DNA from 3 places in the Rahnella sp. CG8 genome. Region 3 is predicted to be linked to each of the others. Evidence: predicted binding sites of a transcription regulator. Region 3 holds the regulator's gene; each other region holds the start of a gene.
The links. The regulator sigma-54, encoded in region 3, starts transcription at its own class of promoters, with help from an activator protein. The targets are predictions, from matches to a motif close to GTTGGCACANNTTTCGCTNT.
Positions count from the first base shown of each region.

Region 1: the regulator sigma-54 is predicted to act here: its motif matches at 2,417-2,436, upstream of HGO41_RS00190 (gamma-glutamyltransferase family protein).
Region 2: the regulator sigma-54 is predicted to act here: its motif matches at 2,815-2,834, upstream of HGO41_RS22390 (amino acid ABC transporter substrate-binding protein).

Region 1 covers NZ_JABAED010000001.1:32,648-36,943, reverse strand. The annotation lists gene HGO41_RS00205 (amino acid ABC transporter permease) at 1-396, opposite strand, end outside; gene HGO41_RS00200 (transporter substrate-binding domain-containing protein) at 421-1,212, opposite strand; gene HGO41_RS00195 (MurR/RpiR family transcriptional regulator) at 1,471-2,310, opposite strand; gene HGO41_RS00190 (gamma-glutamyltransferase family protein) at 2,509-4,095, shown strand; gene hpxX (oxalurate catabolism protein HpxX) at 4,132-4,296, shown strand, end outside.
Region 2 covers NZ_JABAED010000034.1:6,007-10,302, forward strand. The annotation lists gene HGO41_RS22380 (amino acid ABC transporter permease) at 1-407, opposite strand, end outside; gene HGO41_RS22385 (amino acid ABC transporter permease) at 417-1,595, opposite strand; gene HGO41_RS22390 (amino acid ABC transporter substrate-binding protein) at 1,699-2,724, opposite strand; gene HGO41_RS22395 (hypothetical protein) at 3,141-3,326, opposite strand; gene lpxP (kdo(2)-lipid IV(A) palmitoleoyltransferase) at 3,413-4,296, opposite strand, start outside.
Region 3 covers NZ_JABAED010000025.1:8,676-12,971, forward strand. The annotation lists gene npr (PTS phosphocarrier protein NPr) at 14-286, opposite strand; gene rapZ (RNase adapter RapZ) at 283-1,137, opposite strand; gene ptsN (PTS IIA-like nitrogen regulatory protein PtsN) at 1,205-1,687, opposite strand; gene hpf (ribosome hibernation promoting factor) at 1,786-2,073, opposite strand; gene rpoN (RNA polymerase factor sigma-54) at 2,097-3,530, opposite strand; gene lptB (LPS export ABC transporter ATP-binding protein) at 3,632-4,296, opposite strand, start outside.

The DNA of each region.
Region 1 (4,296 bases), on a different contig from region 3:
ACTGCGGGTTAATCCCAGCACGCGCCCGGCTTCCCACTGACCTTTCGGCGTCACCTGAATACCGGCGCGGATAATCTCCGTGCTGTAGGCGCCGAGGTTAATCAGCATCGCCAGCAGCGCCGCTTCACCGGCAGTCATTTTCAGGCCAATGGCTGGCAGGCCAAAGACAATGAAAAACAGCTGCACCACAAACGGCGTATTACGGATGGCTTCGACATACACGCCCCAGACCGCACGCAGGGTTTTATGGTTGCCGCAGCGGATGGCCGCGCCGCAAATCCCTATTGCGACACCGCCAACCGTTGCCATTACCGTCAGCTCAATGGTGGTCCATAAACCGGCCAGCAGTTCCGGCATATAAGGCCATAGCGCGCTAAAGTTAAGCTGATAGGTCATGAAAGATCTCCGTCAGGCCTCTGATCACGCGCCGATGGACGCTGGCAGCGGTGCCTTCATCCATTTTTCAGACAGTGTATTCAGCGTCTTGTCTTTGATGCCTTCGGCGATCAGTTCATTCACTTTGTCTTTCAGCGCGGGTTCGTCTTTACGCAGACCGACGTAGCATGGTGAATCTTTCAGCATGACTTTCGAAACCGGTGCTTTGGCCGGGTTCATGCGGGCAATCGCGGCGACCACCAGGTTGCCGGTAGCGATGTATTCCACCTGGCCGGAAAGGTATGCAGACAGCGTGGTGTTGTTGTCTTCATACCGCTGAATTTTGGCATCTTTCGGTGCCACGCCGGTCAGTGCCAGATCTTCCACCGCGCCACGGGTCACGCCGATGGTTTTACCGGACAGTTCTTTCAGGTCGGACAGTTTGTCACCCTGGGCACCAAACACGCCGAGGAAGAACGGTGCGTAAGCGTTGCTGAAGTCGATGACTTTTTCGCGCTCAGCGTTTTTACCCAGGCTTGAAATCACCAGATCGACTTTATCCGTTTGCAGATAAGGCACGCGGTTGGCGCTGGTGACCGGCACCAGTTGCAACTTAAGTTTCATCTTATCGGCCAGATAATGCGCCATATCGATGTCATAACCTTCCGGCTGCAAATCCTTGCTCACCGAACCAAACGGCGGGAAATCCTGAGGAACAGCCACACGCAGCACGCCACGTTTCTGAATATCCTGCAACTGATCCGCCATTACGCTGGATGCCTGAAGCACCAGCATTGCCGCACCTGCCCATGCCAACAGCCGTTTGTTCATGTTCATAGATTATCTCCGGTGAAAGGTTTTTGGAACGATAGATTCTTATGTTTATAGCTTTGCAACGAATGTGCCAAAAGCCGTGCAGCAGAAAAATTGTGCGCAAAGTCACGGTATGACAAGGAATTAGACAATGAGAGGCGCGATCAGAAGAGGTTTTTTTGCCCTGAATCAGGGCAAAAAGCGTGAACCAATGAAAAATATGATGCACTGAAATTGTGCGCAAGCACCAGAAAAGCGCCCGATTTGTTCTTCAAACGGGAATCAGCGCTGCTCCAGCTCATCCAGATCGTTATACAAATCGCTTATCTGATGAATACGCTGGCGGCCTGAAGCGAGCATATCGTGCAGCAATGCATTGCTGAGCAAATTCGCCAGACTCATGGCAGAAGAATAACTGTCGAACGCCGATACGCTGTCGAGCGGAGCAGCCAGATGCCAGGTTGCCAGCGGGATAAGTGTCTGCGCCTGCGGCTCGCAAATCAGCAACACCGGCACGCCAAGTGACTGTAACTGCATCAGAATTGCCTTCGCCATGCGCGGCCTGCGGCGGAAAGCGACGAATATCACCACGTCCTGCGCGGTAAGATCCACCAGTTCTTCCGCCAGCGTTTGCCCCGGCTGCGGCATTATCATCACGCCAGCGCGCACCTGAATCAGTTGCTGACGCAGGTGCAGCGCCACCGGGTAACTGTTACGAAAACCCAGCAAACGTACTTGCCGCGCCTGATTCAGGGCGGCGATCAGCGCACCGAACTGGGTGCCATCAATCTGGTTAATCCACTGCGTCAGGTTGGCCATTTCCTGTTTATAGTGCCGTGATAACAAGGTGTTACCTTGCACTGCGTCGCGGCTGTCGGTCAGCGGCATCCCGCTCTGGCGCAGGGTGCGCATTTCATCGCGCATATCGCGGTAGCTCGGGTAACCGAGGCGTTTGAACAGGCGGCTGACCGTGGCTTTCGATACGCCGCTAAGCCGCGCCAGTTCGGCGCTGTTATAGCTCATCAGGTCGTCAATACTGGCAAAAATAAAGTCGGCCACCCGCTGTTCCTGCGGCGTCAGTTCTGCGTAATGGTCACGCAGACGCTCATCAATCTGTTTCATCTCTGGCCCTTTTGTAACCAATGTTTCAGTAAATCAGCGGAACATACCATGCACTATGCTTGCCAATGCAAGAGAAATTAGCGCTAAAGCTGCAAGGTTTTGCCGATGTGGAACACCTCTTGCTTAACTTTATCCCTACGCGCCCACAACCCTGCAAGCACGGGCAGCATAAAAAAGCGTTTCTAAAAAGGACATCGCATGATTAACAGTAACAGCGCACCGCTGGGCATGGCGGTCACACCTCATCATCTGGCGAGCCAGAGTGCGCTTGCGGTATTGCGTGAAGGCGGCAATGCCATCGAGGCCATGGTGGCTGCGGCCGCGACGATTGCCGTGGTCTATCCGCACATGAACGGGCTGGGGGGCGATGGCTTCTGGCTGATCGTGCCGCCGCAGGGCAATCCGGTGGCGATAGACGCCAGCGGTGCCGCAGGCTCCCTCGCCTCTCTCGATTTCTACGCCGGTGAAACGCACATTCCGCACCGTGGCCCGAAAGCCGCGCTGACGGTAGCGGGCACCGTCGGCGGCTGGCAGGAAGCGCTGAATGTGTCGGCTGAATTTGGCGGCGAGCAAAAACCGCTCTCCCGCCTGCTGCGTGACGCCATCCGTTATGCCGCTGATGGTATTCCGGTGACAGCATCGCAGGAAGCGGCGACCCGCGCCAAGCAACACGAACTGAAAGATTTCCGCAGCTTTGCCGATGTTTTTCTGCCTAACGGCGATGTGCCCCGCGCCGGAAACCGCTTCACTCAGCCGCAACTGGCGCAGACGTTATCGATGCTGTGCGAGGACGGGCTGAACAGTTTCTATCGCGGTGAGCTGGCCGACAATATGGCCGCCGACATGGAAAAGCTCGGCATGCCGGTGACCCGCGCCGATCTCGCCGCTTACAAGCCACAGCGCCGTGTGCCGTTGCGGCTCAAACACAGTAAAGGCGAAATCTACAACCTGACACCCCCGACGCAGGGACTGGTTTCGCTGGCGATCCTCGGCCTGACTGACCGTTTGCCGCTGGAAACCATGGACGAAAGTGCCACCATTCACAGCGTGGTGGAAGCCACCAAACTGGCGTTCGGTCTGCGCGATCGCTTTATCACCGATCCGCGCATGATGACGCAGGATGCACAGGAACTGCTGGATCCACAGTATCTCGATGCTCTTGCGACCCGCATCAAACCACACAGCGCCGCCGACTGGGGTAAAGGTAAAGGGCCGGGCGATACCGTCTGGATGGGCGTGATGGACAGCAGCGGGCTGGCGGTTTCTTTTATCCAGAGCATTTATCACGAGTTCGGCAGTGGCGTGGTGCTGCCGGGCAGCGGCGTGTTGTGGCAAAACCGCGGCGCGTCCTTCAGCCTTGATGCCGGTCATTTACTGGCGCTGGCACCGGGCAAGCAACCGTTCCATACCCTCAACCCTGCCGCCGCACGCTTATACGACGGGCGCACCATGGTTTACGGCTCAATGGGGGGTGACGGCCAGCCGCAAACGCAGGCCGCCGTGTTTATCCGCCATGTAGTACAGGGGCAATCTTTGCAACAGGCGATCAGCGGCCCGCGCTGGCTGCTTGGCCGTACCTGGGGCGAGAGTTCGGATTCACTGAAACTCGAAGGCCGTTTTGCCTATCCGACGCTGGCCGGGCTGAGGCAGCGTGGTCACGACGTCGAACTGTTGCCGGATTTCAGTGAAGCCGTCGGTCACGCCGGTGCCATCGTTCGTCACACCAACGGCATGTTTGAAGGTGCCTCCGACCCGCGCAGCAACGGCAGCGCCGCCGGTTTTTGATCAGGGTTTGCATAACAGAATGGATAAGGAAGCAGAATGAAAAATACCTCCGCAGCGACCGACTGGGCCGCCTATATCCGCCAGATGGAATCCGTTCTGGCGCTGGAACTCGACGACGCACGCCGTCAGGAATTGCTGGTGCAGTTCAGCCGCATTGCCCAAATGGCACAACCGCTGATGGATTTACCGCTGGATCCGCGT
Region 2 (4,296 bases), on a different contig from region 3:
GGGAAGAGCACCATCCAGCAGGCGATATAACGTCCGCGGCGTGGCATGGCTTTAAAGAAGATCGGTGCAAGGGTCAGCAGACCGACGATCAGTGTGACGTTGATGCGCCAGCGTTGATCGAACGGATACAGCCCGTACATGAACTGGCCGAAACGTGCGTGGATAAACACCCAGCACGCGCCAGCTTTGGTGCAGTCAGTGCGCGCCGTGCCAACCCAGTTGGCCTGGAAAATCACCCAGTTCAACAGCGGAGGGATCAGCAGCCACATCAGCCATAAACAGAACAGCGTCAGCAGGCTGTTAAACCAACTGGAGAACAAATTTTTACGCGCCCAGAGCACGGCCGTTCCGAGTGGCGTTCCGGGTTTCACGGCTCTGACTCCCGGAGGAAGTGTTGTCATTGTCATGGGATTCCCTTAACGCTCGACCAGCGCGATACGCCGGTTGTAAATGTTCATCAGGAAGGAAATTGCCAGGCTGATGATCAGGTACACCGACATCGTAATAGCAATGGTTTCAATTGCCTGACCGGTCTGATTGAGCACGGTACCGGCGAACAGCGACACCATATCCGGATAGCCAATTGCAGCCGCCAGAGAGGAGTTTTTCACGATATTGAGATACTGGCTGGTCAGCGGTGGAATGATCACCCGCATGGCCTGCGGCAAAATCACCTGACGCAACGTGACAGGATTCGGCAATCCTAACGAACGGGCGGCTTCATGCTGACCGTGTGAGACAGACTGAATGCCGGATCGGATCACTTCGGCGATAAACGTTGAGGTATAGACCGATAATGCCAGCGTTAACGCCGCCAGTTCCGGGATCAGCACCATGCCGCCACGGAAGTTGAACCCGCGTAGCGCAGGCACGTCCCAGTGCAGCGCAGGCCCGAAAATCAGGTGCGCCAGCGCCGGAAAGACAACCAGCATCACAATCGCCCACGGCCAGATATGCCAGATCCGGCCGGTGTGAATCTGGCGGAAATGGTTGTAGCGTTGCAGCGCGATGATGCCAAAAATCGCCAGCAGCACGGCGATAAAGCCCGCCAGACTACCCGGTGCCAGTTCCGGTGATGGCAGATACAGGCCACGGTTACTGACGAAAGCCAGGTCAAAAGCATTCAGACTCTGACGCGGTCCCGGCAGGTTACGCAGTACGGCGAAATACCAGAAGAAGATTTGCAGCAGCGGGGGAATGTTACGGAACGTCTCGATATATACCGTCGAGACTTTGCGAATCAGCCAGTTATCGGAAAGGCGTCCTAAGCCGATAATGAACCCGAGAATCGAGGCAAAAACGATACACAGCGCGGAAACCAGCAGCGTATTCAGCAGACCGATAACAAATACGCGGGCGTAGGTGTCACCTTCCTGGTAATCAATAAGATGCTGAACAATGCCGAAACCGGCACCTTTTTCAAGAAACGCAAATCCCGAGGTGATCCCTCGTGTAGTCAGATTGGTAATGGTGTTGTGGAGCAGGTAACCCAAACAGGCTACCAGCAACACCACCGCGAAAATTTGGTAAATCCAGGCTCGTACGGCTGGGTTGGTCAGCGATAACGAACCTTTTTCGGTTGGGCGTTGCGACATAGTGAATGGCCTTTAGCAATCTTTCACCGGGAAGTGATGCACCGGGGAACGACCGGTGCATCAACATCCTTAAACACTTTTCAACTTCATGAAGAAAGGATATTTAGCGAACTGGAGGCGCGTATTGGATCCCGCCTTTATTCCACAATGCGTTCTGGCCACGTTTGATTTTCAGCTCGCTGCCCTGACCGACATTGCGTTCAAAGCTTTCGCCGTAGTTGCCGACCTGTTTAACGATTTTTACTACCCAGTCATTAGGCACTTTCAGGTCAGCACCGTAAGTCCCGGTTTTGCCCAGCAGGTTGCTCATATCAGGTGTCGTCGGGTTAGCCGCCAGCTTATCCACGTTCTGAGAGGTTACGCCCATTTCTTCAGCGTTCAGCATCGCGAACAGTGACCAGCGGACGATCGCCAGCCAGTCTTCGTCACCACGACGAACTACCGGACCCAGAGGTTCTTTAGAAATCACTTCCGGCAGAACGATGAATTCGTCTGGTTTGCCGAGTTTGATACGCAGTGCGTACAACTGAGACTGGTCAGAGGCCAGGGTGTCACAACGACCTGAGTCCAGCGCTTTCGCACTTTCGTCCGAGCGGTCGAAGGTGACCGGGGTGTAAGTCATTTTGTTGGCTTTGAAGTAGTCAGCCACGTTCAGCTCGGTATCTGTACCGGCCTGCAGACAGACCGTTGCGCCATCGAGTTCTTTCGCGCTTTTCAGGCCCGCTTTCTGGTGAGTCAGGAAGCCGATACCGTCGTAGTAGTTTACGCCGGCGAAAATCATGCCCATGCCCGCATCGCGGGAAGAGGTCCAGGTCGTGTTACGTGACAGGATGTCCACTTCGCCAGACTGCAGCGCGGTGAAACGCTCTTTGGCAGTCAGCGGGGTATATTTCACTTTCTCAGCATCACCAAACACGGCAGCAGCCACCGCACGGCAGACGTCAACGTCGATACCGGTGAATTTGCCTTTGGAGTCAGCGTAAGAGAAGCCTGGCAGGCCGTCGCTGATACCGCATTGAACAAATCCTTTCTTTTTAACGGCATCCAGAGTGGTACCTGCATGAGCCTGACCAGCCAGTGTCACGAAGCTTGCTGCGGCAATCAGTGTTGAGAGCAATATTTTTTTCATAAAGCGTCCTGTGAGACAAAACTGAAATTATTATTGTGTAAGTGCCGGAGCACCCTGTCTGTTTATGGGGCAACGCCCTCTGCACCTGTCTTTGCAAAGGGAGTGCCAACATGAAAAACGCCCCATCAATCAAGTCATGTAGAGGAATTGCACAGTAACATTGACGAGGCGTATAAAATTTATTGCCCCGTTTCAGTGCGCGGTCAATGTGGCTGCGTTAAATGAGTGCGGAATATTTCAATATTGGAGTGCAGATCGCGCTGTTTGCAGCGAAGTGAAATGTGCATTCATATTTGGAAAAAAAATGAGGCAAAACGATGAGTAAATCTCTCAGACCAGGCGTTCTGAGAGATATGTTGGCATGACGGGATTTAAAACAGGGGACATTATCAGTGCAGCGGAGAAAATAGAGTGACTTATTTGGCCTGATCTTTACTGCCGTTGATCAGTTTACGCGCCGCCGCAATCTGGTCATTGTCCGGCGTTTTAGGTTTGGCTTGGTTGAGCGCAGAACTGAGGCCTGAGCGCCCCCAAAGGTCAAAGCTGTCATCATCTTTGAGATGGTCAAAGATAGAAGGTGTCGCGTCGGGTTTTTTAGCCATAAAGATTACAGATCTCTTATTGGATGCAATGAATGAAAAAAGCCCGACGCGGTGGCATCGGGCTACTGTTTTATGGCCTCTGGCGCTTATCGATAAAGCGAAGGCGCACCCGCCGGGCGGGTTTTAAAGCGGCGATGCAGCCAGAGATACTGATCCGGCGCACGCATAATTTCTTTTTCGATCACGCGATTCATGTAGGCTGCTGCCGCCATTTCATCGTCGATCGGGTAATCCTGCAACTGGGGCTGGATAACCAGTTCATAACCCGTACCGCCTGCTTTACGTACCAGCACAACGGTCACCAGCGCAGGTTTTGCCAGACGCGCCAGCATAAAGGTTCCGCTGGTAGTTGCGGCCTGATCGACAGCAAACAGTGGCGCAAATACGCTGCCACGCGGGCCGTAATCCTGATCCGGCGCAAACCAGACAGCTTCGCCTTTTTTAAGCGCGTGAACCATACCGCGTAAATCTTTGCGATCGAGCATCGCCTTGTTAGACCGCATACGACCCCAGGTCTGCACAAATTCCATCGCTTTATTATTGTGCGGGCGATACATCGCCATCATCGGCTGACATAAGCCCATCGCGCGGCCGCCTAATTCCAGCGACATAAAATGCACGCCAATCACCAGCACGCCCTGTTTGTTTTCCTGCGCCTTTTTCAGGTTGTGCAGGCCGCTGACGTCAAACCAGCGTTTAACACGGGCATCCGACCAGAACCAGGCCATGCCGGTTTCCAGCAGGCCCATGCCAAGGGATTCAAAGTTGCTGATGATGCGCGCTTCGACCTGATCAGCGGGGAGATCCGGGAAGCACAATTGCAGGTTACGGCGCGTTATCGACACACGACGTTTCAGGAAACGCATGGACGTCCGGCCCAGCCAGATGCCGAGACGGTTTAACACCGGATAAGGAAGCTGAACCAGCAGGAACAATACGCCAAGGCCAAACCAGGTCAGCCAGTAACGTG
Region 3 (4,296 bases):
AGTGCGTTAATTATCAGTCTTCATCAAAACCTGAATTAATCAGATTTACCACTGCCGTCAATGCCTGTTCTTCATCGGGGCCGGTGGCTTCGATTTCGATTTTCTGACCTTTCGGGGAATCGAGCATCAGCAGCGCGATGACACTGCTGGCTTCCGCTTCAATGCCCGTGTCGTTGCGCAGCATCACTTCTGATTCAAAGCTCTGCACCAGTTCAAACAACTTCATTGCCGGGCGGGCATGCATACCCAACCGGTTTTTGATTTCTACCGTTTGTTTCACCGTCATGATTTGCGTTTTTCCAGCGTGCGATGGCGGGATTGCACATTTTTCCCGCGGGAACGGAAATAGTCGGCCAGTTGCTCTGCGATATAGACCGAACGGTGTTTACCGCCGGTACAGCCAATGGCGACGGTCAGATAGCTGCGGTTGTTCGTTTCCAGCATCGGCAGCCATTGTTCGAGGTAGCTGCGGGTCTGGTAAATAAAGTTGTGCACTTCAGTATGACGGTCAAGGAACGCCGCGACCGGCTTATCAAGGCCTGTCATCGGACGCAGTTTCGGATCCCAGTGCGGGTTTGGCAGAAAACGCACATCGAAAACATAATCCGCATCAATCGGAATGCCGTGTTTGAAACCGAAGGATTCGAACACCATCGTCAGTTCGCGCTCGCGTTTACCCAGCAGACGGGTACGCAGCATTTCTGCCAGTTCATGCACGGACATTTCGGAGGTGTCGATGATCAAATCCGCAGACGAACGCAGTGGTTCGAGCAGATCGGCTTCTTCATCAATGGCACTTTCGAGGGACAGATTTTTGCTGGAAAGCGGGTGCAGACGACGGGTGTCGCTGTAGCGGCGGATCAGAGTATTGCGGTCGGCATCAAGGAATAACAACTGCGGTGAGAAGCTCTCCGGCAGTTGTGACATCGCATACTCATAAACTTCCGGTGTTTCCGGCATGTTACGGACGTCAATGCTGACGGCCGCTGATGTATTACGTTCAACAAGGGTCTGGGCAAGCTGCGGCAATAACACCACCGGCAGGTTGTCCACACAGTAAAAACCCATGTCTTCTAGTGCCCGTAGGGCAACCGACTTCCCGGAACCGGAACGGCCGCTGACAATCATCAGCACCATGGTGTCACTCCCCTGGCATTCAGTGTGCAGAATTCATTTTCCCGGCACTGTACCGGGAATCAGCAATTTATTCGTTTTCAGTCATTATCTGGAACAGTTCTTCGTCACTTTGCGCGCCACGCAGACGGCGACACACTGTTTTATCAGCTAATTTCTTAGCGACTAAAGATAATGTATGTAAATGGGTTTTACATTGATCTGCCGGTACCAGCAAGGCAAAAAGCAAATCTACCGGCTGATTATCGATGGCGTCAAAAGCAATCGGTTGTTCAAGCTGAATGAATACGCCGACGGCACGTAAAGTGTCTTCTTCCAGCTTACCGTGCGGGATGGCGATCCCGGCACCGATCCCGGTGCTCCCCATACGTTCACGGGTCAAAATGGCGTCAAAAATCACCTGCGGCGACAAATTTAATTGTTTGGCGGCCAGCTCACTGATGATTTCCAGTGCGCGTTTTTTGCTGGCGCAATGAACGCCGCTTTTGGTGCATTCGGCATTAAGCACCGACGTTAATTGCATTGCAGTATCGTTAATCATGTCATCTTTCACTTTTGCGCTGTTTCACCCTTAAAGCTATATCGGCTCGTTTCCCGAAGGTCACAAGCCGATGCCCGAAGGTTTGTAGCACAGGGTTGGCTACATGAATGTCAGTGCTGTTTCAGTTTGTCTTTATGTTTATTCAACTGTCGGGCCAGTTTATCAACCAGTCCGTCAATCGCTGCGTACATATCCTGATGTTCCGAGGTGGCATGTAATTCGCCTCCGTTCACATGCAAAGTGGCTTCCGCTACTTTCTGCACCTTTTCCACGCTCAACACCACATACACCTGATTAATCCTGTCGAAATACTGCTCAAGCTTAGCCAGCTTCGACGTGATGAACTCTCTCAGGGGATCCGTGATCTCAATGTGATGTCCGGTAATGTTGAGCTGCATAATGTCTTCCTTCTCTGTTGAGGTCAAACTAACTGTTTACGTTGGTTTGAGGGCGGGATGGACAAAGACTCTCGGTATTTGGCGACAGTCCGACGCGCAACCATAATTCCCTGATCGGAAAGCAGGGTCGCTAACTTACTGTCACTGAGCGGTTTTACAGGATTCTCCGCTGCGATTAATTTCTTCACCAGCGCCCGGATCGCGGTTGACGATGCCTCGCCACCGCTGTCTGTACTGACATGGCTGGAGAAGAAATACTTCAGTTCGAAAATGCCACGCGGGCTGTGCAGGAACTTCTGCGTCGTCACACGTGAAATCGTCGATTCGTGCATTTCCACGGCACTGGCAATATCTGCCAGCACCATAGGTTTCATAAATTCTTCACCCAGTTCAAAGAACGCCTGCTGCTGCTCAACGATGCAGCGCGTCACTTTCAACAGCGTGTCGTTACGGCTTTCCAGGCTTTTGATTAACCACTTGGCTTCCTGCAGATTGCTGCGGATAAATTGCCCGTCGCTGTCGCTGCGTGCGGAATTCCCCATCGCGGCGTACTGCTGGTTAATCTTCAGACGCGGAATGCTGTCGGAATTGAGTTCTACCGCCCAGACACCTGACACTTTACGCACCAGCACATCCGGGATCACGTATTCGGATTCGCCGGTGTTGATAGACTGGCCCGGACGCGGATCAAGAGACTGGATCAGGAGCATCGCTCCTTTCAGTGTATCTTCTTTTAACCGGGTTGATCGCATAAGTGCGCGGAAATCATGGTTCGCCAGCAAATCGAGATGTTCGCTGATGATAAGACGGGCTTCAGTGATGAAAGGCGTGTCAGTCGCATATTGAGAAAGCTGGATCAGCAGGCAGTCGCGCAGGTCACGGGCGGCCACACCCACCGGATCAAAACGCTGAACGCGCTTAAGTACGGCTTCGACTTCGTCCATGGTGACATTTTCATCACCGACGCTTTCGAGAATGTCGTCAAGGGAGACGGTCAGGTAACCGGTGTCATCCACTGCATCGACGATTGAGGTGGCAATCGCGGCATCGGTATCAGAGAACGGCGTCAGCTCGACCTGCCACATCAGGTAATCCTGAAGTGTCTGCGTGGTTTCGCCCTGGTAAATCGGTAGCTCATCGTCGCTGTAATCATTGCCGGTGCCTGACGGCGTGCCTGCGGTGTAAATCTCATCCCAGGTGGCGTCCAGCGGCAACTCTTCCGGCATGTCTTTCTGCTCGAGTGCTTCGCGGGTGTCTAACCCTTCGCTGTCGGTGGTTTCTACCGAGTCGATTTCTTCATGAAGGTCGGTTTGTTCCAACAGAGGGTTGCTCTCCAGCGCGAGTTGGATCTCCTGCTGGAGCTCAAGCGTGGATAGTTGCAACAAGCGGATGGCCTGTTGTAACTGAGGAGTCATTGCCAGTTGTTGGCTGAGTCTGAGTTGCAAACCTTGCTTCATATCTTGGCTTAATTCCGTTGATGAGTGAAAACGGCAACACTTCTGTCAGAGACGGCCTGTTTCAGTGTAGGTTGAAACAGGCACGGTTCCGGCGGCACAGATCACAGACGGAATTCTTCACCAAGATAAACACGTTTAACTTGTTCATCAGCAAGAATGTCGGCTGGCGTGCCGTGGGCGATCAATTTCCCCTGACTGACGATATACGCGCGTTCACAAACGTCGAGTGTTTCGCGAACGTTATGGTCAGTGATCAGTACGCCGAGGCCGCTGTCACGTAAATGCTCAATGATTTTTTTGATGTCGATAACGGAAATCGGGTCAACCCCGGCGAACGGTTCATCCAGCAGGATGAATTTAGGGTTCGCTGCCAGTGCACGGGCAATTTCAACACGACGGCGTTCACCACCAGACAGTGACTGACCGAGGTTATCGCGCAAATGAGAAATATGGAACTCTTCCATTAATTCATTAGCGCGGTCATTACGCTGTTCTTTGGTCAGATCGTCACGGATCTGCAGCACCGCCATCAGGTTATCAAATACGCTCAGACGACGGAAAATGGAGGCTTCCTGCGGAAGATAGCCAATACCGCGACGGGCGCGGGTATGCAGCGGCAGCAGGCTGATGTCTTCATCATCAACGATAATGCGGCCCGCATCGCGCTGGACGATGCCCACGACCATGTAAAAGGTGGTGGTTTTACCCGCACCGTTTGGCCCTAATAACCCGACGATTTCACCCGAGTTGACCATCAGACTGACAT